Regions from separate parts of the Pseudoalteromonas sp. bablab_jr010 genome, predicted to be linked through region 4. Evidence: predicted binding sites of a transcription regulator. Region 4 holds the regulator's gene; each other region holds the start of a gene.
What was found. The regulator sigma-54, encoded in region 4, starts transcription at its own class of promoters, with help from an activator protein. The targets are predictions, from matches to a motif close to GTTGGCACGNNNNTNGNNT.
Positions count from the first base shown of each region.

Region 1: a site for sigma-54 is predicted at 2,614-2,632, ahead of JIG37_RS16660 (YggN family protein). Genes of this name have one in related genera too.
Region 2: a site for sigma-54 is predicted at 4,195-4,213, ahead of fliS (flagellar export chaperone FliS). Genes of this name have one in related genera too.
Region 3: a site for sigma-54 is predicted at 2,396-2,414, ahead of JIG37_RS00735 (TorF family putative porin). Genes of this name have one in related genera too.

Region 1 is NZ_JACDWV010000160.1:17,731-25,256, reverse strand. Features, by position in the region: gene JIG37_RS16685 (cytochrome b/b6 domain-containing protein) at 1-304, opposite strand, end outside; gene JIG37_RS16680 (AzlC family ABC transporter permease) at 442-1,149, shown strand; gene JIG37_RS16675 (AzlD domain-containing protein) at 1,146-1,445, shown strand; gene JIG37_RS16670 (glutathione peroxidase) at 1,553-2,035, shown strand; gene JIG37_RS16665 (hypothetical protein) at 2,088-2,276, opposite strand; gene JIG37_RS16660 (YggN family protein) at 2,668-3,468, shown strand; gene JIG37_RS16655 (PLP-dependent aminotransferase family protein) at 3,531-4,973, opposite strand; gene JIG37_RS16650 (EamA family transporter) at 5,075-6,004, shown strand; gene JIG37_RS16645 (YegS/Rv2252/BmrU family lipid kinase) at 6,059-6,907, opposite strand; gene JIG37_RS16640 (hypothetical protein) at 7,232-7,372, shown strand.
Region 2 is NZ_JACDWV010000087.1:209,842-217,367, forward strand. Features, by position in the region: gene JIG37_RS09505 (sigma-54 dependent transcriptional regulator) at 1-241, opposite strand, end outside; gene JIG37_RS09510 (ATP-binding protein) at 238-1,350, opposite strand; gene JIG37_RS09515 (DNA-3-methyladenine glycosylase I) at 1,479-2,066, shown strand; gene JIG37_RS09520 (sigma-54 dependent transcriptional regulator) at 2,523-3,962, opposite strand; gene fliS (flagellar export chaperone FliS) at 4,256-4,657, shown strand; gene JIG37_RS09530 (hypothetical protein) at 4,657-4,944, shown strand; gene fliD (flagellar filament capping protein FliD) at 5,165-6,574, opposite strand; gene JIG37_RS09540 (flagellar protein FlaG) at 6,615-7,037, opposite strand; partial or broken gene JIG37_RS09545 (flagellin) at 7,162-7,526, opposite strand, start outside.
Region 3 is NZ_JACDWV010000029.1:8,685-16,210, reverse strand. Features, by position in the region: gene JIG37_RS00745 (YIP1 family protein) at 1-490, opposite strand, end outside; gene JIG37_RS00740 (aldo/keto reductase) at 661-1,554, shown strand; gene JIG37_RS00735 (TorF family putative porin) at 1,620-2,297, opposite strand; gene JIG37_RS00730 (hypothetical protein) at 2,586-3,752, opposite strand; gene JIG37_RS00725 (helix-turn-helix transcriptional regulator) at 3,904-4,104, opposite strand; gene JIG37_RS00720 (hypothetical protein) at 4,113-4,532, opposite strand; gene JIG37_RS00715 (AsmA family protein) at 4,763-6,706, shown strand; gene rplN (50S ribosomal protein L14) at 6,982-7,350, shown strand; gene rplX (50S ribosomal protein L24) at 7,361-7,526, shown strand, end outside.
Region 4 is NZ_JACDWV010000200.1:15,896-23,421, reverse strand. Features, by position in the region: gene JIG37_RS20680 (calcium/sodium antiporter) at 1-772, shown strand, start outside; gene JIG37_RS20675 (KpsF/GutQ family sugar-phosphate isomerase) at 776-1,747, shown strand; gene kdsC (3-deoxy-manno-octulosonate-8-phosphatase KdsC) at 1,751-2,302, shown strand; gene lptC (LPS export ABC transporter periplasmic protein LptC) at 2,299-2,853, shown strand; gene lptA (lipopolysaccharide transport periplasmic protein LptA) at 2,843-3,364, shown strand; gene lptB (LPS export ABC transporter ATP-binding protein) at 3,361-4,086, shown strand; gene JIG37_RS20650 (RNA polymerase factor sigma-54) at 4,193-5,689, shown strand; gene hpf (ribosome hibernation promoting factor) at 5,716-6,003, shown strand; gene ptsN (PTS IIA-like nitrogen regulatory protein PtsN) at 6,007-6,459, shown strand; gene rapZ (RNase adapter RapZ) at 6,460-7,305, shown strand; gene JIG37_RS20630 (HPr family phosphocarrier protein) at 7,319-7,526, shown strand, end outside.

The sequences.
Region 1 (7,526 bases), on a different contig from region 4:
GTAGCGCAAAAAAGGCTATCACCATATAACTACCCGCCGCGCCATGACCCGCTTTATGTTCATTGCTTGTAAATGACTTAATTGCAGCAACAGGAGAGTGAATAAGTGCAGAGAGCTTTGCCGTTTTACTACCAATAATACCCCAAACAAGACGTGTAATAATAAGCGCTAGAGTGAAGTAGCCTGCAGTAAAATGCAGCTCCAACATACCTTCTTCAGCACTAAAATAGAGGGTTGCGATGGCGGCAACTAATAACCAATGGAAGCTTCTTATAAAGCCATCCCATACTTTAACTTTTGACATTGTAACTTTCCCTTTAAAAGATGCTAATGATTTCAGCAACAGGCTCGGCTATACATTATTGCAAACTTCAGTTATTTTGACACACCTCTATTTCAGCTGTTTTGATCTGAGCCATAACAACAAACATGAGCGATAAGATGCATAAATCAACAATAAGAGCCTTACTAAAAGGTTTTTTCGACATGCTCCCCTTATGCCTTGCGGTGTTACCTTGGGGAATTTTATGTGGCTCGTTAGCAGTTCAAAATGGCTTCAGTGCCCTAGAAACACAAGCTATGTCGTTGTTGGTATTTGCAGGTTCAGCACAGCTCGTTGCGATTGAATTAATGGCCGGCAATACGCCGCTTTTAACTATTTTATTTACCACACTCATTATTAGCTCACGGCACTTTTTATATGGTTTAGCTATTCGCCACAAAGTCATAGATCAACCCTTTCGTTGGCGACTGCCAGTGAGTTTTGTACTAACCGATGAATTATTTGCTTTTTCGCACCATCGCAAAGCGTACCGAACGAAAGTACGCCTTATTTATGCACTCAGTGCCGGTTTTAGTTTTTATATTGCATGGAATATCTGGACCTTGCTAGGTATTGTCGCAGGAAGCCTCCTTCCCGATTTAACACACCTAGGTCTTGATTTTGCCATCGCTGCCACGTTTATTGCTTTAGTTATTCCGGGTGTAAAGAACTTTGCAACACTGGCTACTGTGATCACCGCAGGCGTTGTTGCAACGCTATTAAAAAGTCAGGGCTTTCAACTTTGGCTTGTCACCGCGGCTCTTATCGCTATGACCGTGGGTTATCTAATTAGTCGCTGGCAAGCAAAAGAGGAGCATACACAATGATGATCACCATTTTATTAATGGCGTGTATCACCTTCTTCACACGTTACTTATTTTTACACCGCGCATTACCATTTAAAGTTGGCCCGAAAATGCAGCAATTTTTAAGTTTTAGCGCCCCTGCCGTACTCACCGCAATTTGGGTGCCCATTGTGTTTATTAATGACGAAGGGATAAATCTAGATTGGCAAAATCCTTACCTAAGTGCTGCTGTTGTGTCTGTTATCGTGGCCTATAAAACACATAACATATACTACACAACACTGGCAGGAATGGGATTATTTATAATTTTAAGTTAGCTGCTATGCTTATCCCCAAGTAAGAAAAGCCGCTGATTAAAATTTACCCTTTTAGAAAAATGCCAAGCAAGTTAGAATCAATGCAACAATAATAAAAAGTTATCACTATGAGCGAATTTCACCAACTCTCAGCTACCAGCCTACAAGGCCAATCCGTTGACTTTTCTGATTTTGAAAACAAGGTCGTACTTGTTGTAAACACTGCAAGTAAATGTGGCTTCACTCCACAATATGAAGGCTTACAAGCACTGCATGAAAAGTATCATGAGCAAGGCTTAGTAATAATTGGTTTTCCTTGTAACCAATTTGGTAAACAAGAGCCTGGGGACGCGAAGGAAATTAAAGAAGGCTGCCTCATTAACTACGGCGTTAGCTTTTTAATGATGAGCAAAGTCGATGTGAATGGCGAACATGCTCACCCTGTTTTTAGATACCTAAAATCAGAGTTACCGGGGTTTATCACCCGCAAAATAAAATGGAACTTCACCAAATTTTTAATTGGTAAAGATGGCAAAGCAATTAAGCGATATGCGCCACTCACAAAGCCTGAACAGCTCGAATCAGACATCGCTGCTGCACTGGGCAAATAACAAAGTCTAAAAGCAATAAAGAGGCAAATTGCCTCTTTACCTAAATTTATGCTTAGTCGTTCAAGTACTCGTCAAAGTCGTCATCGCCTAAGTTTCTACGCAAGCGTTTTTGTTCAAGATAGTCTTCCAACTTCTTCTTAACGCGTTGCTTTTTCTTGTCGTGTTGATTACGCCCGACCATTTCGTACTCGTCTTCAACAAAATCGTCATCTAGCGCGTCATAACTAAATGTCTTACCCACAACCCACTCCATAAAGTGTTTGAGACCAATTCTTGAGATTAAAATTTGCTCGATGAATTGGCAAAGATTAAAAAGCTCAGTAGTAATTTAGTATCTAAAAAACCACCAAAATAAAGCCATACACCCATGCTAAATAGGTCATATGTCAATATTGTGAATAAATAGCGCTAAATTTGATTTCTGAAAAGTGAGAGTTTTTTATCGTTTCGATAAGAGTCATTTATGCATGTGTATTTTTTAGTTAATTTGACTAAAAAGTGGTTAAAAAATTATTGACCGCAATTTTCAAAAAATCATAAAAACACATCAAACCATTGAATTAATTGAACTTATAAATTATGGCATTCAATTTGATTATGTATTTGTGTCATTTCAAACAGGAAAGAAAAAAATGAAAAAGTTATTGTTAGTAAGTTCTTTATTTATCGCTACCAGCGCAATGGCTCATAACGATAATGATACAAATATTTCATTCAGCGGTGAGCAGTGTGATGTTGAATTTATAAATGATGTACGCATCACACCAAGCGAGTTAGAAGTATACACAGCCGATAATCGCACTATGAAAATCATCGATCAACACACTTTATATATCGATGGTCAAAGCGTGTCGCTTGATGCTTCACAACAGCAAGCAATTGCAGATTACTCAGACAGCTTACGCAGCCAACTTCCTGAAGTAGCAAATATCGCACTTGATGGCGTAAAAATAGCAGGTGTGGCCATCGAAGAAGTATCAAATGCTTTCAATATTGATGGCCTAAGCGACATTTCAGAATTAATGGACGATATCAGTGTAGAAGTGCAAAACGCCTTCTATCAGCAAGGTGCGTTTACCATGGGTCAGCAAAATTTCGAAAAATTTGGCCAAAACTTTGAAGACCAGTTTGATGAGCAAATTGAATCGGCTGTCGAGTCAGCCATGATGCAATCGATGGGCAGCATTTTAATTGCGCTAGGTTCTGAGCTTTTAGGTTCAGGTGGCGACATGGATGAGTTTGAGCAACGTATGGAAAACATGGGCGCACAAATAGAAGCACGCGTAGAAACACAGGCAGCTCAACTTGAAGAACGAGCAGATGCATTATGCGGCAGCTTTGCTGATATCGCTCATAAAGAGCAAAAGTTAGTGGTGCTAGTACCAGAACTAAAAGAGTATCAACTATTTACTTTCAAACAGAACGCAGAGTAATGAATTAACATCCCTGAACCAAAACACTTGGTCCTTTCGCGCAGAGCTTGCTCTGCGCTTTTTTATTTTTTGGCCAGCACAGTCAGCTGCGATAACGTTTTAATCGCCTGCTCTAAACTCTCAGACCAAGGCAAGCCATAACTTAAACGAAAACAGCTACGGTACTTTTTACCCGCTGAGAATATCAACCCCGGAGTAATACTGATCCCCGCCTCTAGTGCCAGATGAAATAACTTTACCGCATCATATTGGCTACCAAGGTCAACCCAGATAACACAGCCCCCTTGCGGGTTACTTATACGCGCACAACTTGGCATATATTGCTGCAGGCACCAAATCATACGTTCTTTATTGGTACTTAAGCGCTGTCTAAGCAAACGAATGTTACGGTCGTACTCACCGCTAGCTATAAACTCATACAAGGTCCACTGGTTTATAAGTGGCGCAGAGCAACTAAGCGCGCGTTTGTGTCGCCTTGCTTGTTCTGCAAACTTACCGGCAATGATCCAACCAATGCGGTAACTAGGTGCGGCTGTTTTTGAAAACGACGCGCAGGTGATCACTAAGCCCTTTTTTGAATAAGCTTGTGCAGGCGTGGCGCGCTTTGCCGTAAAATGTAAGTCGCCATAAACATCATCCTCAATAAGCACCACGTCACGCTGCTCTAAAAGTGCCACTAATTGCTCACGCTTGGCATCAGGCATAAAACTGCCAACTGGGTTATTTAATGAGGTTGAAAACACACAGGCTTTTATATCATGTTCATCGAGTGCTTGAGCCAAGTCATCTAGCCATATTCCTTCATCGGGGCACAGCGGTATTTCCAGTGCCTTTAAACCTAAGCTTTCAATTAATTCGATAATGCCAAAATAACAAGGCGACTCGATAGCAATAACATCACCGGGTTTAGCGACACACTTAAGGGCAATCGCCAGCGCCTCTTGAGCACCATTGGTGATCACTAATTCATCGCTATCAACCCCAATACCAAAGTCCAGATAGCGATGAATGAGTTGTTTTTTAAGTGGCGCAAAGCCATCCATCGGCCCGTAATTAATTGCCGATGCGCCAGCTAATGTCATGACTCGGCGCATTGTTCGTGCCAGTGCTTTATCTGTCGGTGCAGCAGCCACAGGGTTGGCGATACCAAATGGCACCACATTAGCTTTGTGGATAGCGCTGTAGACTTGCTCAATCAAGCCTTGCTTATTGACTGTGGTAGGCTCTCGACTGAGCCTAACTCGCTTTGGTCGAGACTGATTTAACTGTGATGACTTTAAAAAGTACCCTGACTTTTCTCTGGCTTCGATCAGCCCTTGCCCTTCAAGTAATTGATACGCTTGCTTTACAGTAGGAATACTGATGTTGAGCTTGTCTGCCATTTTTCTGAGCGAAGGTAACTTTTCACCCGGTAATAACGAACCTTGCAAGCAAAGATCTCTAACTAGCTGAATAACTTGTTGATATAAGAACTCACTGTTACTACGACTGATAACTTGTGACATAGCCCACCAAACTGTATAGGTTGCATTTCTAGTTTTCTGTATATGTTAAGTATACAGAAGAGGATTAAAATGAACATACTTTCAATTTTTGGGTACTAACTATGAAAAGCGCCGCTCTTTACCTTGCTACAGTACTGATCTGGGGATCGACTTGGCTAGCTATTGAGTTTCAACTGGGTGATGTTGCTGTTGAGGTCTCTTTATTTTATCGCTTTGCCATTGCAGCCATTTTAATGTGGGCCTTTGTGCTGGTAAAAAAACTCCCTATGCAATATTCACTGCGCGATCACGGGTTTTTTGCATTATTGGCTTTATTTAACTTTGGTTTAAATTATTTAGTGCTGTATTGGGCGCAGAACTATCTCACCTCAGCAATGGCCTCAATTGCCTTTTCGATGTTGCTATTAATGAACATTATTAACACCCGCTTGTTCTTCGCAAAACCAATTGCGAAACGAATTTACTTTGGTGCTTTACTCGGTGTAATGGGTATTTCCAGCTTGTTTTGGCCACAAATTCAGCAATTCGACTTGAGTAATGGTGCGTTGGTCGGGTTACTACTTGCGCTGTCTGGGACCTTTGTGGCTTCATTGGGGAATATGGTCAGTGTTCGAAACTCTCAGCGTAATATTGGCGTACTTCAAGGCAATGCCTGGGGTATGTTATACAGCGCTTTAGGGCTAGCAGCTTATGTTTTAGTAAGCGACGTTGAGCTGACATTGAATGCCCCAACCAGCTATTGGGTATCGCTCTTCTATTTAGCAGTATTTGGTACCGTAATCGCATTTGCTTGTTACTTCGCGCTACTTAAAAATATCGGCCCTGAGCGAGCAAGCTATGTAATCGTATTATTCCCACTGGTTGCAGTGGTCTTAAGTACCTTATTTGAAGGATTTGAATGGCAAGCAAATACCTTTATGGGTTTTAGCCTAGTGTTATTCGGTAATGCTATCGTGCTGACTCCAACTCGACAAATTAAAGCATTTTTTGCTGCACGTAATCTGCAGCAAAAAAGCTCCGTCCCCAGTTAGAAGTGACTATGTCGCCTCTAACACCAAGCGCTGGCAAATTTTGCCGGCGCTTTTTTATGGCACATGAAAACGAAGTGCTTGTTTGTGAACCTTAACTTTAGCCGGAGTAAAACCAACGAGCTCACCATCGGCTTCTATAGCCAGTCCTTTCGTGGTGATCTCGGCAGTCGTTAACTGGGTATATTCCAGCGCGTGCAAACTATGATGCTTTACGAGCAGTAAATACAAAAAGCTGATCAGGTTTTTCAATAAACCGCCAGCTGGCATGCAGTAGCAATCAAGCTGACCATCATTTAACTTTGCCCGAGGGGCAATTTTTAAGCCACCACCAAAGTAATGATGATTAGCAAAAATCGTCGCTAAATTACTGTAGTTGAGTGCTTTACCATTAAACTCCCCCTTAAGTGAGCGTGCCCGAAATGAAAATAGCTGTTTGATGCCCTGCCAAGTGTAGCCAAACGAGCTGAAACTTCCGGCTTTATTTAGTTGCGTCACGACTTCAGCGTCAAACCCTATTCCCGCCACATTAATAAAATAGCGCTGATTGATTTGTCCAACATCGATTAATTCTGTACGGCTATTAAAAACAGCCTCATACCAAGCCTGTTTTTTACACGTAAAGCCACGCGCAAAATCATTTCCTGTGCCTGCTGGAATTAACGCGATAGAACAGCGACTCGACATTAATGCATTAACAGCTAAATGCAGCGTCCCATCACCACCAATCACCACAACTTGACTCTGGTTTTTAGCCAAATGCGTAATATCAGCGCAATCATTCTCAAACTTGCCTGTGGTTAAATACAATTCAGGCTCAATCTGTCTTTTTTTACATTCTTTTAGTAGCCAATCAACACTGTTTTTATGATTTTTTTTGTCACTTGGCTTTATTATTATCAACATCAACGGTTACTTCTTTTCTTACATGGCAAAAACACCACGCTCGTTCAAATTATATTAATCTGAATAATTAGTCACTTTCTCACTCTAAAAACGCATAAATAAAAACACCAAAAGCTAAAAACCTTTATTTACTTATACTTAAACGCAAACACAATTGCATAAGCATGCAGCGCAATGTGTATTTAAAAACTTAACCCCATGTTAATAAAAGACTTTCGGATTAGAAAAAGTTATCCGACAGACTCAATTTTTATCGTTTTATTTTTGTTCAGTTTGATTGCAAAATACTCACGTTTTCAACCAAACACAACCCGGAGCAAAGTAATGAACCCAATTAATACATTAAACCAAAACGCTGCAACTCATGTTGCCGTAAAACCAACAAACCGCAAAGCAAAAATGTTGGCAAAACTAAATCGCTACGGCAAAAAGTTAGCTCTTGGCGGCGCAGTACAACACAAGTAATCCCCAACCATGGTTACTTTATCGGTGCAGTAAACACCCAACCACTAACGAAGATCCTTCTTTAGCTCCTCCGTTTACTGCCCCAACCCCCCTTCTTTTAAGTTAAAAACAGCAAATAATTAAACCTTTTTACAAAAAACACCCTCTTTACGCT
Region 2 (7,526 bases), on a different contig from region 4:
TCATTAATACCGGCAGCTCAGGATAATTAAGTTTAATGCTACGTAATAGGTCAAGGCCACTCATGGCGCCCATTTGCACATCACTAACAACCAATGAATAGCTATTTTGCTTAAGCAAGATCATCGCTTGTTCAGCGCTATCTGCAGCAACGCAATCAATACCCGACATTTCAAGGGTATCGATCAGTGCTTCTCGTAAGCCCGCGTCGTCTTCAACGACTAAAATAGAGTTAGTATTCATTTTGCCTCCGCTGAGATTGGTTCTGCACTAATTGGCAAGATCAAACTAAAACATGCTCCCCCATGAGCATTATTAGTCACTTCAACCCGTCCTTGGTGCGCATTGGCTACTGAACTTACAACTGCAAGTCCAAGCCCCGTGCCTTGGCTTTTGGTAGTGTAAAAAGGTTCGAATAATTTGTTGGCATGACGTAAATCAACACCTGGGCCATTATCACTGACACTGATACGAACACAGTTTTCGCTAGTTTCGTCACGTTCGGCACTCAGGGTTACCACAGCATCAGAGCCAATAATTTGAATACTATTGTGGATCAGGTTTTGAATAGCACTCGCCAGAGCAGTTTTATTACCCATAATTTCAATATCTGGCTCAGGCAAGTTCACGCTAAGTTCACTGTTATTTTGTGCAACCATAGCATCAGCACCGGCTTTTACTTCATTAAGTAACTGTTGCATTGAAACGCTTTCGACCACTTGTTGCTCACCACTTTTGGCAAATAACAGCATATCGTTCACTTGGGTTTCTAAATCTTTTAAACGCGACATTAGCTTCGTATGAAAGTTGCCACGCGAGCTTTCTGGCAATCGCTTTGAGCCTAAATTTGCGGCATACAGCATGGCCGCTGATAACGGTGTTCTGACTTGATGAGCAAGCGAAGCGACCATTTTGCCAAGCGCACTTAAGCGCTGCATATGTGCTACTCGCTTTTGTAAGCGCCTGGTTTCAGTTAAATCTGTCATTAAAATTAACTGCCCTGGCTCTGGAGCAAGCGCAGTAATATCAAGCTTAATTAAACGGCCATCTTTAAGTGATACTTCATGTCCATCGTCTTGCTGTGGTCGAAATGAGCGTTGAATAACGCTAAACCACTTTTCACCTTCAAGGGGTTCACCTAGCATATCAATGGCAATTTGATTGGCTTTTGCGATCATGCCTCGGCCATCTAAAACCACCACACCCGCAGGCATGGTATCAACCAAATGGCCTAACCAACTGGCTTGTTGGCGCAGCTCACTCAATTCACCCACATACTCTTCTTGCTGTAGGCATGGGTTATATTGTTTGGCTGTGATAAATTGTGGTTTTAGGACATTTGCTAAGGCCATAATCAATACTCAAAAAATCGTGTCTACCTAGCTAAATGCACAATCCGTACCAAATTTATTTTTGTTTTATTTCAATAAATTAAAGACAAAAACAACACTGACAAAAAAATGACAATCGCGAGGGAATAATGCAAAAAGAACACCATTGTCGTTGCCCATGGCTCGATACCAGCAAAGAAGATTATGTGGCCTATCATGACCAAGAATGGGGGGTGCCATTATATGATGATCACCGCTTATTTGAGTTTATAACCTTAGAGTCAGCACAAGCGGGACTGAGTTGGTATACCATACTTAAAAAACGTGATGGCTATCGCAGTGCCTTTAAAAACTTTGTTGTTGAAGATGTTGCCAGAATGACCGAAGACGACGTCGAACGGTTAATGCAGTTTGAAGGCATTATTCGTAATCGCGCTAAAATCGCTGCTACTATCAATAACGCGCAGCGTTTTATTGAAATTCAAAAAGAATTCGGCAGTTTCTCAAACTACCAATGGCAGTTTATGGGTGGCAAGCCACTGGTAAACGACCTCGATAAATTAGCGGACTATCCGGCTATTACTGAAGCCTCAACAGCATTTGCCAAAGATTTAAAAAAGCGTGGCTTTAAGTTTTTAGGGCCAACCACTGTGTATGCGCATATGCAAGCCTGTGGCATGGTTAACGACCATAGTAATGATTGTTTTAGAAAACAAGAGATTATTGATAGTTATTAGGTGATATGGGCTAAGCTTGGCTTCTATCTTCTCGGTGCTGCAAGCAGCCTCCGGTGGTAAAAAGCTAATTAAGTAACTTATTCACAAAGAGGCTAAGAGACGCTGCGCTTATGAGGTAAAAATAAAGATGTTAAATTTTAGGCTCTAGGCTACTAGGTGTAGCGCGCAGCACCTCGATTACCTTGGTGGTAAAAGTATTAAGAGCCTGATTCACAAATAGGTTAAAGGAATATTGCGCTTTAAATATTAAAAGAAAGGGCTTGGTTTCTCATTTGTTCCTCATTATTTTCTCTTTGTGCAAAAAGCTTTTAGTGATTTATTACCACAGCAGACCCCGAATGAAAGACGGTGAGCGCGCCCGTAAGTTTAGCGCCTATAAATAAAGACACAGCCCATTCTATAGGCGTAATAACCATAGTACTTAGTTAATTTTTGCCTAAAACCTGCTCTTAACTATTAGTCACGCGTTAGGTTGTATTTCTTCATTTTTTCGACCAGTGTGGTGCGCCTAACACCTAAAATTTCTGCTGCACGTGCAACAACGTAATCATAGCGCTCTAATGCTTGGCTAATTAAGCTAATTTCTAGCTCAGCAAGATACTCTTTGAGCTCAATTCCTTCATCTGGTAATAAACCTGAGTCAGCCGTTGTTGCTGGTACTTCAGGTTCTTCATCATCGTAATCACTAAAGCCGGTACTGAAAATATCGTTGAAAGCATCTCGCTCCATCAACTCTTCAGGGTACTCAGGCTCATAAGCCTCAACTTCGATATAACGATATTTAGCTGGTAGGTCTGGCACATCAACTACTTTATCAGGGAACATGATCACCATGCGCTCAACTAAGTTAGCAAGCTCACGAATATTTCCCGGCCACGCATGCTCTTTTAAGCTTTGAATCGCACGCTCAGTGAATTTGGCCGTTGTGCCACTTTGCTCGTTCACACGACGCATTAACTCTTTTAAAAGCAGAGGAATGTCGTCAGCACGCTCACTTAGCGAAGGATTTTCAATTGGAAACACGTTTAAGCGATAAAAAAGGTCTTCACGGAAGTCGCCTTTTTCAATCATCTCTTCAAGGTTGCGGTGAGTTGCAGCAATAATTCGTACATCAGCTTGAATAGGCTTAGTACCCCCTACTCGCTCATAGCTACGCTCTTGCAACACACGTAGTAGTTTAACCTGCATTTGCAAAGGCATATCACCTATTTCATCTAGAAACAGCGTGCCGCCTTGCGCTAATTCAAAGCGCCCTTTGCGTGCAGAAATAGCGCCCGTAAAGGCCCCCTTTTCATGGCCAAATAGCTCACTTTCAAGAAGTTCGCCAGGAATAGCACCACAGTTTACCGGCACAAATGGCCCGGTATTGCGTTTAGAGAGTAAATGAACATTACGTGCAACAACTTCTTTACCTGTGCCTGACTCACCTAAGATCAGCACATTGGCATCGGTTTTTGCTACTTGCTCAATTAAAAAGCGCACATCTTTTACAGCTTCGGTTTCACCGACTAAACCATCAAATGATTTGTTGGATTTAGCTTGTTTATGGTCACCCGGTAGCATGCGCTGATATTGCTGACAATCATGCAATAGCTGAGTAGTTACGTCATGGTTAAACGGTTCACAAATTAAACCAACTACATTAGCAATGCTTAGCAGCGGTTTGAGTGTTTCACCAATTAATAAAAACGGAATGGCAGGAAACTGTTTGATCACAGCCTCGTGATTTAGCTGCTGTAAAGCACCAAGAATGACCATGCATTCTTGCTGTTGATGTTTTTCACAAAAAGACTGTAATGTAGTCTCATCAACTAATTGTGCAGTTTCACCAATGAAGGTAAGTGCTGCATGTAAACCTATCGCACGATTATTATTATTGTCTAAAATTAAGATCATTATTGGCGAACCACAGTTACCACGAGGTTAGTTAATTTCTAAATTGTAAGCGAGTTTAGGAGGGATGCAAGCGCTAAGCGGCAATTTATTGACATCAACGCCAAAAAATAGTCACTTAGCACTAAAATTTAATACTAAAGAATTAACTTACAAATTTAGCCTGTTTGAATTTTAAAATATTCTATACTCGTTGCTATAATCTCTATAGAAATGCTCAAAGAAAGATAACATCAATGGCATTAATATTGCTTATCTATTTTTATGAATCGGTGTTTTTAATATAGGATTTTCTCATGGCACATATATCGATAAAAAAGTACAGTCAAGTTAGCGTTAGCAACATTAATGAAATGTCTCCTTATGAGCAGATCAATTTGATTTTCAGCAATATTATCGGACGCTTAGCAGCAACTAAAGGCTTTATTGAGCGTAAAGAATTTGAAAAAAAAGGTGAAAATATTTCTACCTGCATTTTATTATTCGGTGCTCTACAAGATGCACTCAATTTTGAGCATGGCGGGGATATCTCTAGCAACCTACTATCGCTGTACGACTTTTGCCAACGCAGGTTAACTGAAGCAAATGTAAACAACGACATTGCAGCAGTAGATGATGTTATCCGTATCGTTAAAGAAATAAAAGAAGGGTGGGATTCTATTCCGCTCGAAGAGCGCATACCTAAAGCTGAGCAATAATGCCGAATTATAACGCTCTGAATGAATTACTCATTGCATTATCAGAGCACATAGATAAAACAGATATTGAGCTGGCAAGCCAAACGTTAATAGCTATTGACCAAGAGTTAAAACATTGGTGTGAGAGTGAAACACCACCTCAAGAAAAAGAGTTATTAGCTATACAAGCTAAAATTTTAGCCGCTACAGCTAGACTTAAAAACGCGAGAGATAAAACTCAGGCCGAGTTAATCAACCAGCGTAAATCACAAAAAGCTATTTCTAAATATAAAGCAACTAAACGCTAATTTTCGTTTAGTTGCTTTTGACATACTCAGTTATATAAACGCGTTATTAGCGCTATATCAATTGTGAAAAATAAAGTCGCGGTTGTAGATAGTGAATTGGTTTTTGTACTTCTATTCAAACAAAGTAAAATATTTACTAAATAGATCGTTTATGAACCAAAAGCAAAAAAGCGCCAAAAGAGTTGGCGCCTAAATACCGATAAGAAAATAGACTAATCAATTATTTACTTTGCTTAACAACCCCTGGCATATTATCAAGCTGCGCTTGCACATAGCTACTGGTTGAGTTCATCTGGGCTACAAGTAAATCCATGCTATTGTACTGTGCGTATAAACGAGACTCTAACGACTCCATTTTTCTTGCAAAATCAATTCGCTCATCATCTAAGCCATCTAACTGGGTTTGTTTACTGTCAATTCTGTTTTGAACAATACCATCTGAGTCTGTATAAAAGCTCATTAGCTCATCAAAAGACTGTGCAAAACCGCCCTCGTCTTCATTTTCACCTATAAAGAACTCCTGCACTAGGTCTACATCTGCTTCGACTTGCTCGTTTAGGCGTTCTGTGTCTAGGCTTAATTTACCGTAACGGTCTGCTTCAACCCCAAGCTTAGATAACGACAAACTACTGCCATCACTCAGGGTTACTTCACTGGTTAATTGCTGACGGAGTTTTGACATTACCCCACGAAGCATAGAATCACCAGCCATCACACCAGCGCCGTCTTCACCTGATTTACCTAAATTATTACTAAGCTCAAGTAATTCGTTATAACTTTCAATAAAACTGTTTAAGCCTGCTTTAATATTATTGTTATTTTCAGTAATTTTTAACGTGCTATCATCGTCATCAGTGCCATGTGCTTTTTTGGCGGTAATCGTTACACCGTCAATAACATTTGCAAACTCGTTATCACTGCTAGTAACTGTTAAATTACCATCTATGGTAATTGAAGCATCTATTGCAGCAATTACTTCACTGATGTTTGTCACCCCTGCATCTGTGTCATAGCCTAGAGCCGATAAACCTGCCGCGTCAGTATTATCGCCATCAGCATCAGTTGCTGTAACTTTTATTGCGTTTTCAACACCACTATTTTTTGCGGATAAAACTAAATGCTGGCCATTATCGTCGGTAATAATCGTTGCTGTTACATTGTCGTTATCTTTACTGTCATTAATCGCATCACGAATTTCAGACAAAGTTGCAGTATCTGACACATCAATATCAAAACTATTCTCACCTGACGCTATAGTTAACGTCCCTTCACCAACTGCGGCATCTTCTGCAAATGCACTTGACATCAATTTATGTTCAGTCGCAAGATTGTTTACTTTTACATTATAACCACCAGGCTGAGCCTCTTTATCTGAGCTTAGTGTTACAAAATCATCACTACCAGAAATACTACGTTTTTGGTAGTTATCAACCTCACCTAACGCTTCCATTGAGGTTTGCAATTTTTCAAGCGCTGATTTTAGTGCACCTGCAGCTGAAATATCTGTAGTTAACGTTGCTTCCTTGTTGTTTAAACGTGAAGTAAAAGGGGTACTTTCAGCGCTAACCAAAGCATCAACAATATCTGCTACTGCTAAGCCCGAGCCTAAACCATTAAATGAAATAGCCATAATACTTCCTCACATTACACATTTAACTTAACAAAAAACTTTAAACAGTTTGATCAATTAAAAAACCTGCGGTTTCTGAAAGTTTAGCCACTAGGCTCAACACTTCTTCAGATGGGTATTGCTTAATTAGCTCACCACTGTTTTTATCAACCACTTTAATAACATCACGGCCCGACTCTTCATCAACTTGAAACTGCAAACTTCGATTCATTTCGCCCATGAAATCTTGCAATTGTTGCGCCATCTTCTCAAGCTGCTCACGGCCCAATTCATCTTTTTCACCGCTTTGTTGCGATTTTTTTTGCGCTTGCTGAGAGCTTTGCTCCATTTGTTGTTGAAGTGTATTTTCCGTTTTATTTGATTCATCAACCGCCGTTGCTGTTAATTGAGGACTCGCCGCTAACTTATCATCAGCTTTTTGCGGAGCCACTGCAAAATCAGGGCTTTGGGTTATTGCACTCATAACGCCTCCTTAAACATTTTACCCTAGGGTAATACAACAAAAGGAGATTAGCACAAGCCAATCTCCTTTTTATTTTAGTTAACTAATGCTGACTTAACCATTAGTGTTGTAACTAATCACACTATTAACCAATTAAGCTAAGCGCTGCTTGTGGTAATTGGTTCGCTTGCGACAAGATTGATGTACCCGCTTGTTGCAAGATTTGGTTTTTAGTCATAGCAGCTGTTTCAGATGCAAAATCAGTGTCTTGAATACGGCTACGTGAAGCAGATACGTTCTCTTGAACATTTGCTAAATTACTGATTGTTTGACTAAAGCGGTTTTGCACCGCACCTAAGTTTGCTCTTTGTGCATCAATTTGCGATAACGCACCATCTATAACAGCTAATGCGCTTTGTGAGCCATCCTGACTTGTAATATCCAAATCAGAAACTTTATTAAGTGAAGCTACTGCATCAGCACCTAAATCTGCATCAGTGGCTGTTACAA
Region 3 (7,526 bases), on a different contig from region 4:
ATAACGTCTGTGAGATTTGGTCGGTACTCGCAGTTAATACTAAGATGAGTAAACCTAGGCTTGAAATAATCATTGGCATCATAGTCCACACACCAAAGCCATACCACGCACCATAGCCATAATTAGCTTCTGGGTCTTGCTTAGATACAAATAGGTAGTAGCCTGCCATTAGAGCATTAATAACAGCCAAACCAATAATGCCACCAAACATAGCAAACCATACTTGCATATCTATGGTTTGCTCCATGCTTTGGCGAATCATTTTTTGTTCTGCAATGGTGGCATCAACACTGGCCGCTGCCACTTGTTGATCTATTAAAAACTGCGGGTCAGCCTTATTGTAAAAAGCAAACATGCTGGCAGCGAGAATGCCGGCAAGTAAAATAAAGGCAACAAAAGACCAACCTTTTGCCTCTTTTAAACCATTAAAGGCTTTGCTTGGGCTGATAAAAATATCAACCAAAGCAGTCATAACATTTGACGATTTCATTTTTTATTCCTTGTTTTATAACATTTGTTTTTAGGTACTAAAATATCCTGTTTAGTAACAAATTAGCAATCTATTTTGTAACTGTATGTTAACAGCTGTGATTGGTAAATCTGTGATATGGTTAAAGAGTTAATTTGAGTCGAATTTATTAGGAAAAGTAGGTCGTTATGGTGAATAACAATGATCGTTGTATTGATGAGTTGGTATTAGGGTTCTGGCGTTTGCTAGATTGGCAGATAACGCCCCAGCAATGCTTAAGTTTTTTAGAAAATGCAATTGAAATGGGGGTGTCACATACCGATCACGCTGACATTTACGGTGAATACGGTTGTGAAGCTGAATTTGGTAAAGCACTTAAACTAAAACCAAGTATTCGTGATGAAATCAAAATAATCACAAAGTGTGGTATCAAGCCTGCGTTTGCAAGCCTAGGGCTACAAGGCAAAGCAAATCATTATGATTCAAGTGCCGCGCATATTATTGCCTCGGCACAGCAGTCACTTAAAAACTTCAGCACTGATCGTTTAGATGTATTACTTATTCATCGCCCTGATTACTTGATGAACGCCGATGAAATGGCACAAGCATTTAATACCCTAAAAGCAAATGGTGATGTGCTTGACTTTGGTGTATCTAATTTTACCCCATCGCAACTTAGCTTGTTGCAGTCGCGTTTAGACTTTGAGCTTGTGACTAATCAAATTGAGTTTTCACCTTACGAGATGAAAGCCCTTGATGATGGCAGCTTAGACCAATGCCAATTACTTGATATCAAACCTATGCTTTGGTCTCCATTAGCTGGGGGGCGCTTATTCTCAAGTGAAGATGAAAAAGCGGTGCGTTTACGTGCAGTGTTGGAGCAGGTTGGGGCTGAAATTGGCGCCACAGCCATTGATCAGGTTGTTTATGCTTGGCTGTTAATGCACCCAAGTGCACCGTCTGTGGTACTTGGTACGGGTAATATTGAGCGTGTTAAATCAGCTGTTGACGCTAAGCAGCTTACTATGAACCGTGAACAATGGTATCGCATTTGGCAAGGATCAACTGGTCATAGTGTACCATAAGTGTATTGATATAAATGAGAAAAGGGCCTTAACGGCCCTTCGTGTTGCAGCAAGTAACACATTCTTTATAAAGTGAAGTCAACCGCGTAAGCGACGTACACTTTTACATCTGAACCATCAATGTCGTTGTCTGAAAGACCGAAAGTAAAGCCGTCTTTCGACACTGAAACACCGTAGTCGATGATGTTATCATCACCAATGAAATCCCCTGAGTAATGACCTAAGTGAAGGGCCATTTCTGCACCGGTACTGCCAACTGGGAAACTGTAGTCAGCATTTAAATATAGAGAGTCACCAAAATCTGTACCGTCACCGCTTGCTGCTGATGTTGCTAGGACTGCTGCACCAAAGGTGAAGCTACCCACGCTAATGCTACCGTAGATTTCAGAGAAGTCTGCATCTGTGTAAGATGCTGCATCTGGGTATGCATAATAAATGTAGCCAACATCGTAGCTAAAGGTTTCATTGATTTCACCGCCAAAACCAGCATAAAGGTCTAGCTCGTAAGTCATGTCGTCAGCCCAGCTAGCATTCGACACCCAAGTACCCGCATAAAAGCCAGATTCACTTGCGTAGTCGATACCACCTTGGATTGCAGCATCACCGCCGCCTTGCTCTTGACCACGCCATAAGTAGTTTGAAGTTGCCGCAGCGTTTGCTGTGACTTCTGCATAGCTATATGTTGAGCTCAAAGTTAATAGCGCAAGGGCGCTTGCTGCGACCGTTTTTTTTAGTTTTAGCATGTTTCTGTATCCTGTTGTTATGTTGATTTTGTCCCATTTTCAGATTGCAGTCTGGTTATTATTTGAGGACATTTTCTATGTGTTGTCTGGATACGATATTGCACTGGTTGTGCCAAGTTAATTTCTAACGGGATATTTTATGCTTAAAGGCTTTAAAAACAGGCTTTTAAACTTGTTTAATTGTGAAAAGGATAGTTATTTGAATTGTTCATGCGCACATGTGTGGTGCAAAAAATAACCCGGTTGCACAATTGCGAAGCAACCGGGTTTTGCTTATTTGAGAGTAACTTAGCCGAAAATTGCACGCATTAGACTAATGGTTTCTTCAACACTGCGGCCTTTTTCAACTTCACTGATGATTGAATCGCGCTTAGCTTTGATATGTTCAGGGATATCATCACTTGCTAATGCTCGGTCCACCAGTATCTCTGCTGATTCTTTGCCACGGCGTACGGTCTTTTTACCTGCTGAGCTCGTGGTACTCTTAGGTTTGTTTAACAACTTAATATAGTTAGAGTTATCAGCGGTACTTTTATCTGCATAATAAAAGAAGCTAGGCAATAGGGCTTTGATTTCAACCAGAGATTGTTCAAGCTCATTTGCTGCACTGGTCATTTTGAACCAAGGCATGCTATGTATTGCTTCGACAACATCTTGCCAGTAGCGCTCAAAATCACGGTTATTAAGCTTAGTAATGCCTAATGCCGCACAAAGGGCATCAAGTTTACTATTTACGATTGGTGTAAACACGTCAGGTCGGCGCATCGCAAGCAAGCGAGTAGCAGGAGCAAGCGTTGGCTTTTCATCGCTGCCATTAAATGCCATGAAGTAAGCAACCATAAAATGCTGATAATGTTCTTGCGTTACTTCACCCTCAGCTGGAATGTGTACAAGCGCCTCATCGAACGCACCAGGTAAATCACTCAACATTTGGTGGAAACCTTTCGCGTTCTTGGTAGAAGCAAACCACTCAACGTCGAAGTTATAGCTGCTTGGATCAAGCGAGGCACTGTGTTTACCTGAAAACGCTAAACGGTCTTCTGGGATCATCTCTTTTAGGGATTGCGATTTAATTGCAGCAATGTAATTAGCTAAGCGTAGTTGCTCATCAAGGGCTAAAAGCTCTTTATGCTGCTCGATGAAGCCTGCAATAACAGGCCATGGCGCAACCCTTAATGTTTTTAACTGCAAAAAACTGATTGCAGAAATTAATAAGTCATGAAGTTTTTTAAGAGTGGGTAATTGCTTATCTTCTAACAGATCGTAGTTAATGCGATCGCGGCTTGCACTTAATAGCTCATAGCACCAACCTAAAAAGTCTTCAGGGTGGTTTTCTACTTTAACTGCCATTAGGTTTAAGCTGATATCAGAGGCTTGCTTGAGGATATTTTGATAAATTTGACTTTCTTGCTCGCCAAGCGCCATTTTTGACGGTGAAATAAGCAGTTTCTTCATGCTTAATCGATACTCCAGTTTTGACCAAATTGGGTTGTTTAATTTTAGTACACAGGGTGCAAAAACAACAGGGTCGTGCATCATACCGAAGTAATGAAATGATGCAATCTTACTGATAATTTATAAGTAAGATTGCGACTGGCGTGGTTAATTAATCATGGTCATCGAGTGTAAATAATTGCTCAACACTGAGTTCAAAGTGAGCGGCAATTTTTAACGCGATAATCACCGAGGGTATAAAGCGGCCTGTTTCAACTGTGCTAATGGTTTTACGTGATACTGTAATGGCATCGGCAAGTTCTTGCTGCGATAACCCCTTTTCTTTGCGGAATTTAGCGATATTATTTTGCACTTTTATACCTAGTCTCTACTTTGCCAAAGAATTGATACGCCATATATCAAACACATCAAGGCAAGGTAAAATGTGGCCATCATGCTATGAGATACATTTAAAGCAAGTTCATCAGACAATAAAAAAATAGCCCCCATGCTAAAAAGCAATCCAAGCACAACATGTTTATAAGCGATGGTATCAATCGTATTTAAAAATTCATCCTTATAAGTAAGGCGATAACCGAGTTTCCATGTAAATCCCCCTCTAATCACAAACATAAAGAAAGATCCTAAAAATGCGGCAACACCAATAAACAGTAAAAATACTGATGTTTGCTTGAGCATTGGGTAAACACTAATAATTAATAACGTGACTCCCATGAATATTGAAAACCATGCGTTATGACTCATAAACTTTTCTTCCGTTTTGATATCTTGCTTAGACATAATCGTTTCCTTTTATTTTAAACTCAAATGTAACCTACAGGTATCAATGTAACCCTAGGGTATCATACGGTCAAGATCTTTTTGTAACCTACAGGTATCAAAAAGTTTCAGCGCTGATTCATATTCTTGTACCTAAGCTTGTTTACAAACCTTTTTGTGTGTTGGGCAATGCATTTGCGCCTAACTACCGCTATGATATGAACATTGTTTGCCCATTTTTAAGGATGATTATGAAAACCTTACTGAAAATTGTTGGTGTCATCTTCGTATTACTGATTGCATTGGTAGTCGCTGCACCATTTCTCATACCTACAGACGCGATATTTAATAAAGTATCGGAGCAAGTAGAACAAACCACAGGTCGTAGTCTGACTATTAATGGCGATAAAAAGCTGTCGGTATTTCCATCATTAAAACTCGAATTGAATGATGTGCACTTTGCCAATATGCAAACTGGCTCGCAAAAAGATATGGCAAGCATGCAGCAACTTGCTATCCGTATCCCGTGGATGTCGTTATTTGGCGGTGAGTTTAAGCTCGATAAATTCGTTATTAACGAACCAACAATTTTGTTAGAAACCGATAAAAATGGTAAAGCAAACTGGCAATTATTTGATGCGGTTGCTGAGCAACCACAGACAGAGCAGCAAAAGAGTTCTGGCGCTGTTAACTTACCAGATAACTTTGATATCGAACTTGGTGAAGTAGCAATCTACGGTGGTACTTTCACTTATCTAGATGGTAAAACCGGGGCAAAGCAACAGATAAGCGATTTAGAATTAGCAATCTTATTACCTTCTCTTCGTAAGACCTTAGAGTTAAAAGGCGGTATTACCTATATGGGTGAGCGCTTTGATTTAGATGTGACGCTAGATACACCTGTTAAAGCGATTGAAGGCGAAACCTTTAATGTCAGCACTGAGGTTGATTCACGCTTAGTCGATTTAAATTTTAAAGGTGCAATTGCAGAAATGGGTAATGACGTGCAAGGGCTTCTTTCTGTCAGTGGTGACTCAGTAAAAAATATTGCGAGTTGGCAAGGTGTTGAGCTTAATGCAAAAGAAAATGCGTTTAATGCCTTTAATGTAAAGGGTTCAATGCACCTAAAAGGACAGCAGTTTAAGCTTACTGAGCTACTTGCCACCCTCGATGAGCTGCAAATTAAAGGTAAAAGCGATATTAAGCTTGGTGAACGTTTAGCTGTGAATGCCGATATTGATTTGGGCATGCTTGATTTAAACCCTTACCTACCAGAGGGCGTAGCTAAAGAAGAGCAAGCAGAGCCTGCAGCAGATGCGCCAGCACAACCAATTGTTTGGGATGATACTGCAATTGATATGAGCGGCTTAAATGCACTTGATGCAAATGTAGTCGTGCGTTCAAGCGGCTTACAAGCAAATGATATTACCCTTGGTGAAAACCAGTTAACGGTGAACCTAAAAAATGCCGTGGCAAAAATCAGTCTAGATAAGTTTGTTGCTTATGAAGGCAATGGTAAAGGTGTCATCACCGTTAACGCCAAGCAAACACCTTATAAAATTAGTACTAACTTTTCTTTAGATAAAATCGATGCACAGCCATTACTAACTGATGCGGCTGGTTTCGATAAGTTAATGGGTAAAGGGTCTCTAAACTGGGATCTAACGACCACAGGTCAAAGCCAAAAGAGCTTTATCAATGCTTTAAATGGTAAGTTAGGCTTTGAGTTTGCTGATGGTGCGGTAAAAGGGGCCAACATTGCAGAGATGGTTCGTAAAGCAAAAGAGCTTATCAAAGGTAACTTGAGTGCAGTATCAGAAGGTTTAGATACAGGCTTTGATAACTCACAGCAAACAGACTTCTCGGCATTGCAGGGCAGTTTTGTATTCACTAACGGTGTTGGTGAAAATAAAGACCTATCCCTACTTAGCCCGCTAATTCGCATTACAGGCTCAGGTAAAGTTGATTTACCTATGACGAATGTAGACTATCGCTTGGTAACGGGGATTGTTGATTCAATCGAAGGGCAAGGCACGACCGATGACAGTACCGGCTTTAAAATTCCACTGCGTATCAAAGGTCCATTCCATGATGTTGGTTATAGCCTAGATGTCAGTGATGCGGCTAAAGAAGAAGTCAAAGAAAAAGCTAAAGATAAAATCAAAGACAAATTAAAAGGTCTATTTGGTAATTAATAAAAATTTAATTAAAGTCAAAAACAGGGCGCATTTGCGTCCTGTTTGTTTTATAATCAATAACAAACCAGCAAGCTGCTGTAATTCCTCAATGCAAGCATTGCGATTAATTCCAAATTAATTAAAAAATAACCTACCACTTCCTTGCCATTGCTGCTACAATTGCCCGCCCTTAAGAGACAACTTGCTTGTTTTTTGAGTGGAATTTAACCGAAATGTCTTGATTTTAAACAAAATTAAGGCGCGTTGTAATTTCTACACCGGAGGTCATTAACATGATCCAAATGCAAACTCAGCTGGACGTTGCTGATAACAGCGGCGCTCGCAAAGTGCAGTGTATTAAAGTCCTTGGCGGTTCGCACCGTCGCTATGCAGCGGTTGGCGATATCATCAAAGTTTCTGTAAAAGAAGCTATTCCTCGCGGTAAAGTGAAGAAAGGTGATGTTAAAAACGCGGTAGTTGTGCGTACTAAAAAAGGCGTTCGTCGTCCGGACGGTTCTTTGATCCGTTTCGATAGCAATGCGGCTGTTATCTTAAACGATAACTTACAGCCAATTGGTACTCGTATCTTCGGCCCTGTGACTCGTGAACTTCGTACTGAAAAGTTCATGAAAATCGTTTCACTAGCACCAGAAGTACTATAAGGAGTCTATCATGGCAGCAAAAATCCGTCGTGATGACGAAGTAATCGTACTAGCAGGCAAAGACAAAGGTAAGCGCGGTAAAGTGCTTTCAGTTGTTGCTGAATCTGGTCGAGTATTTGTCGAAGGCATCAACTTAATCAAGAAGCACCAAAAGCCTGTTCCTCAGTTGAACCAAG
Region 4 (7,526 bases):
AGATACTGCGGTAGGTAATGCGGTCGGCTCTAACATTACTAACATCTTACTTGTACTTGGTGTCACAGCTTTACTGCGCCCTCTTTCAGTATCTTCAATGACACTCAAACGCGAAATGCCGCTGGTACTGTTAATCTCAGTAGCCGCTTGGTATGTGTTCTCAGATAACTATTTTTCGTTCGCTGAAGGCATTGCCTTGATGATTGCCTTTGCGGTGTTCATTGGTGGCTTAGTTATTGTGTCTCTGCGTGCTAAAAATCAAGATGACCCATTCGTCAGCGAAGCGTGTGAAGACGTTCCGAACGATGTCAGTACCAAATCAGCCATATTCTGGTTAGTTATCGGTATGATTTTATTACCAGTCAGTTCACACTTTTTAGTTGAATCAGCCGTTGATATCGCAAAATATTTTGGTCTATCTGACCTTGTTATCGGCTTAACCATAATTGCTATTGGTACCAGCTTACCAGAGCTAGCGGCTTGTATTGCAGGGGTTTTAAAAAACGAAGACGACTTAGCACTTGGTAATATCGTTGGCTCAAATATTTTCAATTTACTCGCCGTATTACCACTTGCGGGTATTATCAACCCTTCAATTATTGACCCTTCTGCGGCAAACCGCGATGCACTTATCATGATTGCAGCAACCGTTGTATTGATTGCCATGTCATTGAACTTTAAAGGTGCTCGTCGTATCAATAGAGTAGAAGGTGGCTTACTGTTAGTCGCATTTATTGCATATCAGGGCTATATTTTCAGCCAAGTAGGATAATTAATGACACAACCTAGCTTTATCGCGCAGGGTAAGCGCGTACTCGAAATTGAAGCACAAGCTTTACAAGAAATTGAGCAATATATAAATCAAGATTTCGATAATGCTTGCCAATTAATGTTCCAATGTACAGGTCGTATTATTGTGATTGGTATGGGCAAGTCTGGCCATGTAGGTAATAAAATTGCAGCAACCCTTGCAAGTACTGGCACTCCGGCATTTTTTGTTCATCCTGGCGAAGCTAGCCACGGTGATTTAGGAATGATCACCCGCGACGATGTGGTGATGTGTATTTCAAATTCAGGTGAGACCAGCGAAGTACTCAGTATTATCCCTGTTATTAAGCGCATTGGCGCAAAAATGATTTCATTAACAGGCAACCCAGACTCAACAATGGCAAAACTGTCTGATGTTCATGTGTGCATCAAAGTTAGCCAAGAAGCGTGTCCGTTAGGCCTTGCCCCAACGGCAAGCACCACTGCAACCTTGGTTATGGGCGATGCAATGGCGGTTGCGCTACTAGAAACCCGAGGTTTCACTGCCGACGATTTTGCACTTTCGCACCCTGGTGGCAGCTTAGGTAAACGTTTATTACTTACATTAGATGATGTGATGCACGCAGGCGACGCAACGCCAATCGTTAGCGAAATCCAAAGCATCAAAGATGCATTGATTGAAATGTCAGCCAAAGGCCTTGGTATGACCGCAGTGATTGGTGCAGATGAAAAGTTAGCCGGGTTATTCACTGATGGTGACTTACGCCGTATTTTAGAACAGCGCATCGATATCCATAACACGGCAATTAGCCAAGTGATGACCCGCTCATGCACGACGGCTCGCCCTGACATGCTTGCGGCTGAAGCTTTAAATATTATGGAGCATAAACGTATTAATGGTTTAATTGTGGTGGATCAAAGCAACACACCAATTGGTGCCCTTAATATGCAAGACTTATTAAAAGCAGGAGTTCTCTAAGCAATGACATTCGCCGAACTATACCAGCCCCTGAGCCCTGATGTGAGTCAGCGTGCTCAAAAAATAAAACTATTAATCTGTGATATTGATGGTGTTTTTTCTGATGGTCGAATTTATTTGGGTAATAATGGCGAAGAGCTTAAAGCATTCAATACTAAAGATGGTTTTGGTATTAAAGCACTCATTAATAGTGGCTTTGAAGTGGCAGTGATTACTGGCCGCCATTCACAAATAGTTCAGCAGCGAATGACTAGCCTAACAGTTCAGCACATTTATCAGGGACAAGAAGATAAGCTGATTGCTTATCAAGAGTTAAAGGATAAACTGGGGCTGACAGATGAACAGATTGCCTATATTGGTGATGATGGTCCAGACTTACCAGTTATGGAAAAAGTTGGCTTTGCTGTCGCAGTAAACGATGCACACCCGCTTATCAAGAAGCTGGCTCATTACACCACATTATTACCGGGTGGCTTTGGAGCCGTGCGTGAATTAACTGATTTACTGATGTTAGAAAACGGCAAGCCGTTAACTAGCGATGGAACCAGCGCATGAATATAGCCCGTATTTTACTGAGTATTGTTTTTGTCTGTTGCATGGTGTGGTTATGGTACCCGTACTTTAACCAGTCAACTGATACAATAACTAGTGAAGACGAGATCATCGCAACACCTGATTACACTGCCGTTGCTCTAAAGCAAACAGCTTATGACGAGCAAGGTAAAATTAGTCATAAAGTGGCAGCTGCAAAAATGGAGTTGTATCAACAATTAGGGTTTACCTTTTTTGAACAACCTATTTTTACTATTTATAGCGATCAGCAAGTTTGGCAAGTAAGAGCCAAAGAAGCTACTTTATACGAAAATGATCAGCTGATTTTTGAAGGGGATGTAGTTGCTAAAAACTTAACCCATAACGGTATGATCGAAGATATAAAAGCAGAAAATATTAATGTCGACATTGATAAAATGACGATGTTTTCAAAGCAACCTGTAACACTAACAGGACCGAATTTAAAAATTACCGGTAAAGGCTTAAAAGCCGATTTAAAAGCCGAAATTGTTGAGTTAACTAACCATACACGAACCATATACTATGACCAATAAACTGAAGAAATTACTCCTGATCCCAAGCTTATTGATTGCCTTTTCGGGCGCAGCTGCCGAGCAAACAGGCGCTCAAATTAGCATTAGCTCAGATCGCCAAATCGGTAAACTAAAAGATGGCGTTGGCATATTCGAAGGTAACGTAGAGATCGTGCATGGTGATCGTCGCATTACAGCAGAGCGACTTGAGGCACATGGCGGTGACACCGAAGGTACAGTCGAATTAATTATCGCTACAGGCAAACCAGCTTACTTCGAAGAAAAGCAAGCTGATGGTACCGTGATGAGCGCCAGCGCCGAAGAAGTTCGTTATGATGTTGCGAAGCGCTTCTTAACACTCAATGGCGAAGCTGAAGTCACTCAAGCGGGTCAAAAAGTAACGGCAAAAAGCATTACCTACGATATGGCTCAACAGCTGATCAGCGCAGAAAAAGACGAAAACTCAACAGATCGTGTACACACTATTTTAGTGCCTGTAGAAAATAAAAAAGACGATAAAGGCCAACCATGAGCACATTAAAAGCAGAGCTTTTAGCTAAAAGCTACAAAGGCCGCCAAGTGGTTAAAAATGTCGGTCTTGAAGTTGAAGCGGGCAGTATTGTTGGCTTGTTAGGGCCAAATGGTGCAGGTAAAACAACGACCTTCTATATGATTGTAGGCCTCGTACCAAGCGACAAAGGAAAAATAAGCATCGATGATAACGATATCACGCTTTTGCCAATGCACAGCCGTGCGCGCTTAGGTATTGGTTATCTACCACAAGAGTCGTCTATTTTTCGAAAATTAACAGTTTACCAAAACTTGATGGCCATATTAGAGACCCGCAAAGATCTTAACAAAACAACGCGCGAAGAGACGCTTAACAACTTATTAGATGAATTTAGCATTCAACATATTCGCGATAGCCAAGGTATGGCACTGTCAGGTGGTGAACGACGCCGCGTTGAAATTGCACGTGCATTAGCCGCTAATCCTAAATTTATCCTTTTAGATGAGCCTTTTGCTGGTGTTGATCCTATTTCAGTGTTAGATATAAAGAAAATTATTGAGCACCTAAAAAATCGTGGTATTGGTGTACTTATTACTGACCATAATGTTCGAGAAACCCTTGATGTTTGTGAAAAAGCCTACATTGTTTCTCATGGGGAGCTAATTGCATCAGGCACACCTGAGCACGTATTAGCAGACCAAACTGTACGTGATGTTTATCTAGGCGAGCAATTCAGGCTGTAACCATTACGCCACCGACTAGAGCATCTGCTAGACTTATACAATGACAATAAATCGATAACAGTGTCTTCACCGTTACCGATAACTTAAAAAGGATTGTTAGGGATACATGAGGCAATCATTACAGCTGCGCATGGGCCAGCAACTTACAATGACTCCACAACTGCAACAAGCCATTCGCTTGTTGCAGCTCAGTACATTGGATCTCCAGCAAGAAATTCAAGAAGCGCTTGATAGTAATCCTCTGCTTGAAGTGGAAGAAGCGGATTACAACGAAGAAAGCATCGGTAAGAATGAGCAAAAAGCGGAGTCTGACGATGTACAAGTCAGCGCGTCTGCCGACGAAGCACCTAGCGAATTCGAGCAAGAAAGCAGTGATGCTCTGAGTAAGGATACGGTTAGCGATGACTTAGCTATGGATGTTACGTGGGATGAGTACATGAGTGCCGCCCCATCAACATCGTCTGGGCCAATGCCTGAAGACGAGTCTATTTACCAAGGTGCTTCAACAGAAACACTGCAAGAATATTTAATGTGGCAACTACAGCTCACACCATTTAGTCCTACCGATGAAGCGATTGCCGTTGCCATCGTTGAAGCTATCGATGACTCAGGTATTTTAACGGTTAGCTGCGAAGATATTGTCGAAAGCTTTAATCAAAATAATGATGAAGAAGAAATCGAACTCGATGAAGTTGAAGCTGTCTTAAAAAGAATACAGTTATTCGATCCAGTTGGTATCGGCGCGCGAAGTTTACAAGAGTGCCTGTGTATACAACTTCGTCAATTCGATGCCAATACGCCATATTTAGCTGAAACTAAAATGGTTTTATCTGAGCATATCGAATTATTAGCAAGTCGCGACTATCGCACTTTAATGAAAAAGACTAAGCTTAAAGAAAACGAGCTTAAAGAAGTGATGACGCTCATTCACAGCTTAAATCCTAAGCCTGCGGATAGCATAGTACGCGAAGAATCTGAGTACGTCATACCCGATGTATCAGTGAAAAAAGTGAAAGGCCGCTGGGTAGTCGAGTTAAACCCAGATTGTATGCCAAAAATTAGAGTGAATAGCCAATATGCAGCGATGTCTCGCTCTGTTAAATCAAGTAGCGACAGCCAATTTATTCGTTCTCACTTACAAGAAGCAAAGTGGTTTATTAAGAGCTTAGAAAGCCGTAACGATACTTTACTAAAAGTGACCAACTGTATCGTGCAACAACAGCAAGCTTTCTTTGAACATGGCCCAGAAGCAATGAAGCCAATGGTGCTAAACGATGTCGCAGAAATGGTCGAAATGCATGAATCGACGATTTCTCGGGTTACAACACAAAAATATATGCATACCCCAAGGGGAATTTTTGAGTTGAAATATTTCTTCTCAAGCCATGTCAGCACCGAAAATGGTGGTGAGTGTTCTTCTACAGCAATTCGCGCTTTAATCAAGAAGTTAGTTGCTGCAGAAAACTCGGTTAAACCATTGAGTGATAGCAAAATTGCAGATATATTGGCTGAGCAAGGAATTAAAGTAGCTAGACGTACAATTGCAAAATATCGTGAGTCTCTAGCAATACCTCCGTCTAATCAGCGTAAAAGTCTGATTTAGACGTTTTACATAGAAGGAAAATGCTTATGCAACTAAATTTAACTGGTCGTCACGTAGAAGTCACTGATTCATTAAGAGACTATGTAAACACTAAGTTCGCAAAACTAGAAAGGCATTTTGATCATATTAATAATGTTCATGTCATTTTAGATGTAGAAAAATTAAGCCAAAAAGCAGAAGCAACTTTACATGTAAACGGAGGCGAGTTGTTCGCTTCTACAGAACATCAAGATATGTACGCAGCAATTGACTCATTGATCGATAAACTTGATCGCCAAGTCATTAAGCATAAAGAGAAATTAGCTCGACATTAAATTATGAAACTTAGTTCACTTACTAATCAGGACTGCAGCAAAGCTGCGGTCCTTTTTAATAGCAAAAAAAGAATTCTTGAGTATATTAGCGAGTTAGCTCACCAGCAGTTTCCTCATTTATCTCAACAAGATATCCTAGATGCTTTTCTGAACAGGGAAAAGTTAGGTAGTACAGGTATCGGCCGAGGAATAGCTATTCCCCACGGTCGAATGAGTGGTGCTGATGAACCTCATGCATTTATTATTGTCAGTGAATCTCCCATCAATTTTGATGCGATAGACAATCGTCCCGTTGATATTTTTGTGGCACTCATCGTACCAGATGGCGATTGCCAGTTGCACTTGAAGACCTTGTCAACAATTGCTGATAGACTTAAAGATAAAGATTTTTGTAAACAGTTGCGAAGTGCTACAAGCGATCAGCAACTATTTCAAGTAATTGCATCAGAGGCATAAATGGAATTAATAATTATCAGCGGTCGCTCAGGCTCGGGGAAATCGGTCGCTTTACGAGTTCTTGAAGACTTAGGCTACTACTGTGTTGATAATATTCCTGTCAACCTACTGCCTTCGCTCGTGCGAAGTGTTTCTGATAATTATGACAAAATTGCCGTCAGTATCGACGTACGTAACTTACCGAAAGAGCAGCAAGAGTTTAATGATATTCTTGAGTACCTGCCAGGTTTTGCAAACCCAACACTATTCTACCTAGATAGTGATGACCAAACCCTAATTAAGCGTTTTTCTGAAACTCGCCGTTTGCATCCATTATCGATTGATTCTTTACCGCTTGATCTTGCCATTAAACAAGAAAAAATCCTGCTGGATGTGCTGATCACCCGCGCTGACTTTATGATTGATACCACTGATTTGAGTGTTCATCAGTTAGCAGAATCAATTCGTGAAAAGATTTTAGGTAAGAAAGATAAAAAACTGATTATTACGTTTATGTCGTTTGGTTTTAAGCATGGTATTCCAAAAGAAGCTGACTACGTTTTTGATGCACGCTTTTTACCGAACCCACACTGGGAGCCTGATTTGAAGCCATTAACCGGCCTCGATCAGCCTGTCAGGGATTATTTAGCTAGCCACAGCATAGTGCAAAAGTTCACTTGGCAGATTCAAACCTTTGTACAGACTTGGTTGCCACATCTAGAGCGCAATAACCGCAGTTACCTAACCATTGCAATTGGTTGTACAGGAGGCCAACACCGTTCTGTTTACTTAGCGCAAACAATTGGTGAAAGCTTTTCTAAAACTCATGCTAATGTAAAAATTCGCCACCGCGAACAAGATATCTAACTAGGCACCAACAATGCACGCTGAAGATACCTTTTTAATTCAAAACAAACTTGGCTTACATGCTCGCGCTGCGACTGTTTTAGCGCAACTAGCACTGCAATTTGATGCCAAAATTACACTTTTTCAAGATGAGAAAGAAGCTGAAGGCGACAGCGTGTTAGCGTTAATGCTCCTTGAAAGTAGTCAAGGAAAAGAGGTTCGTGTTGTATGCGAAGGTCCTG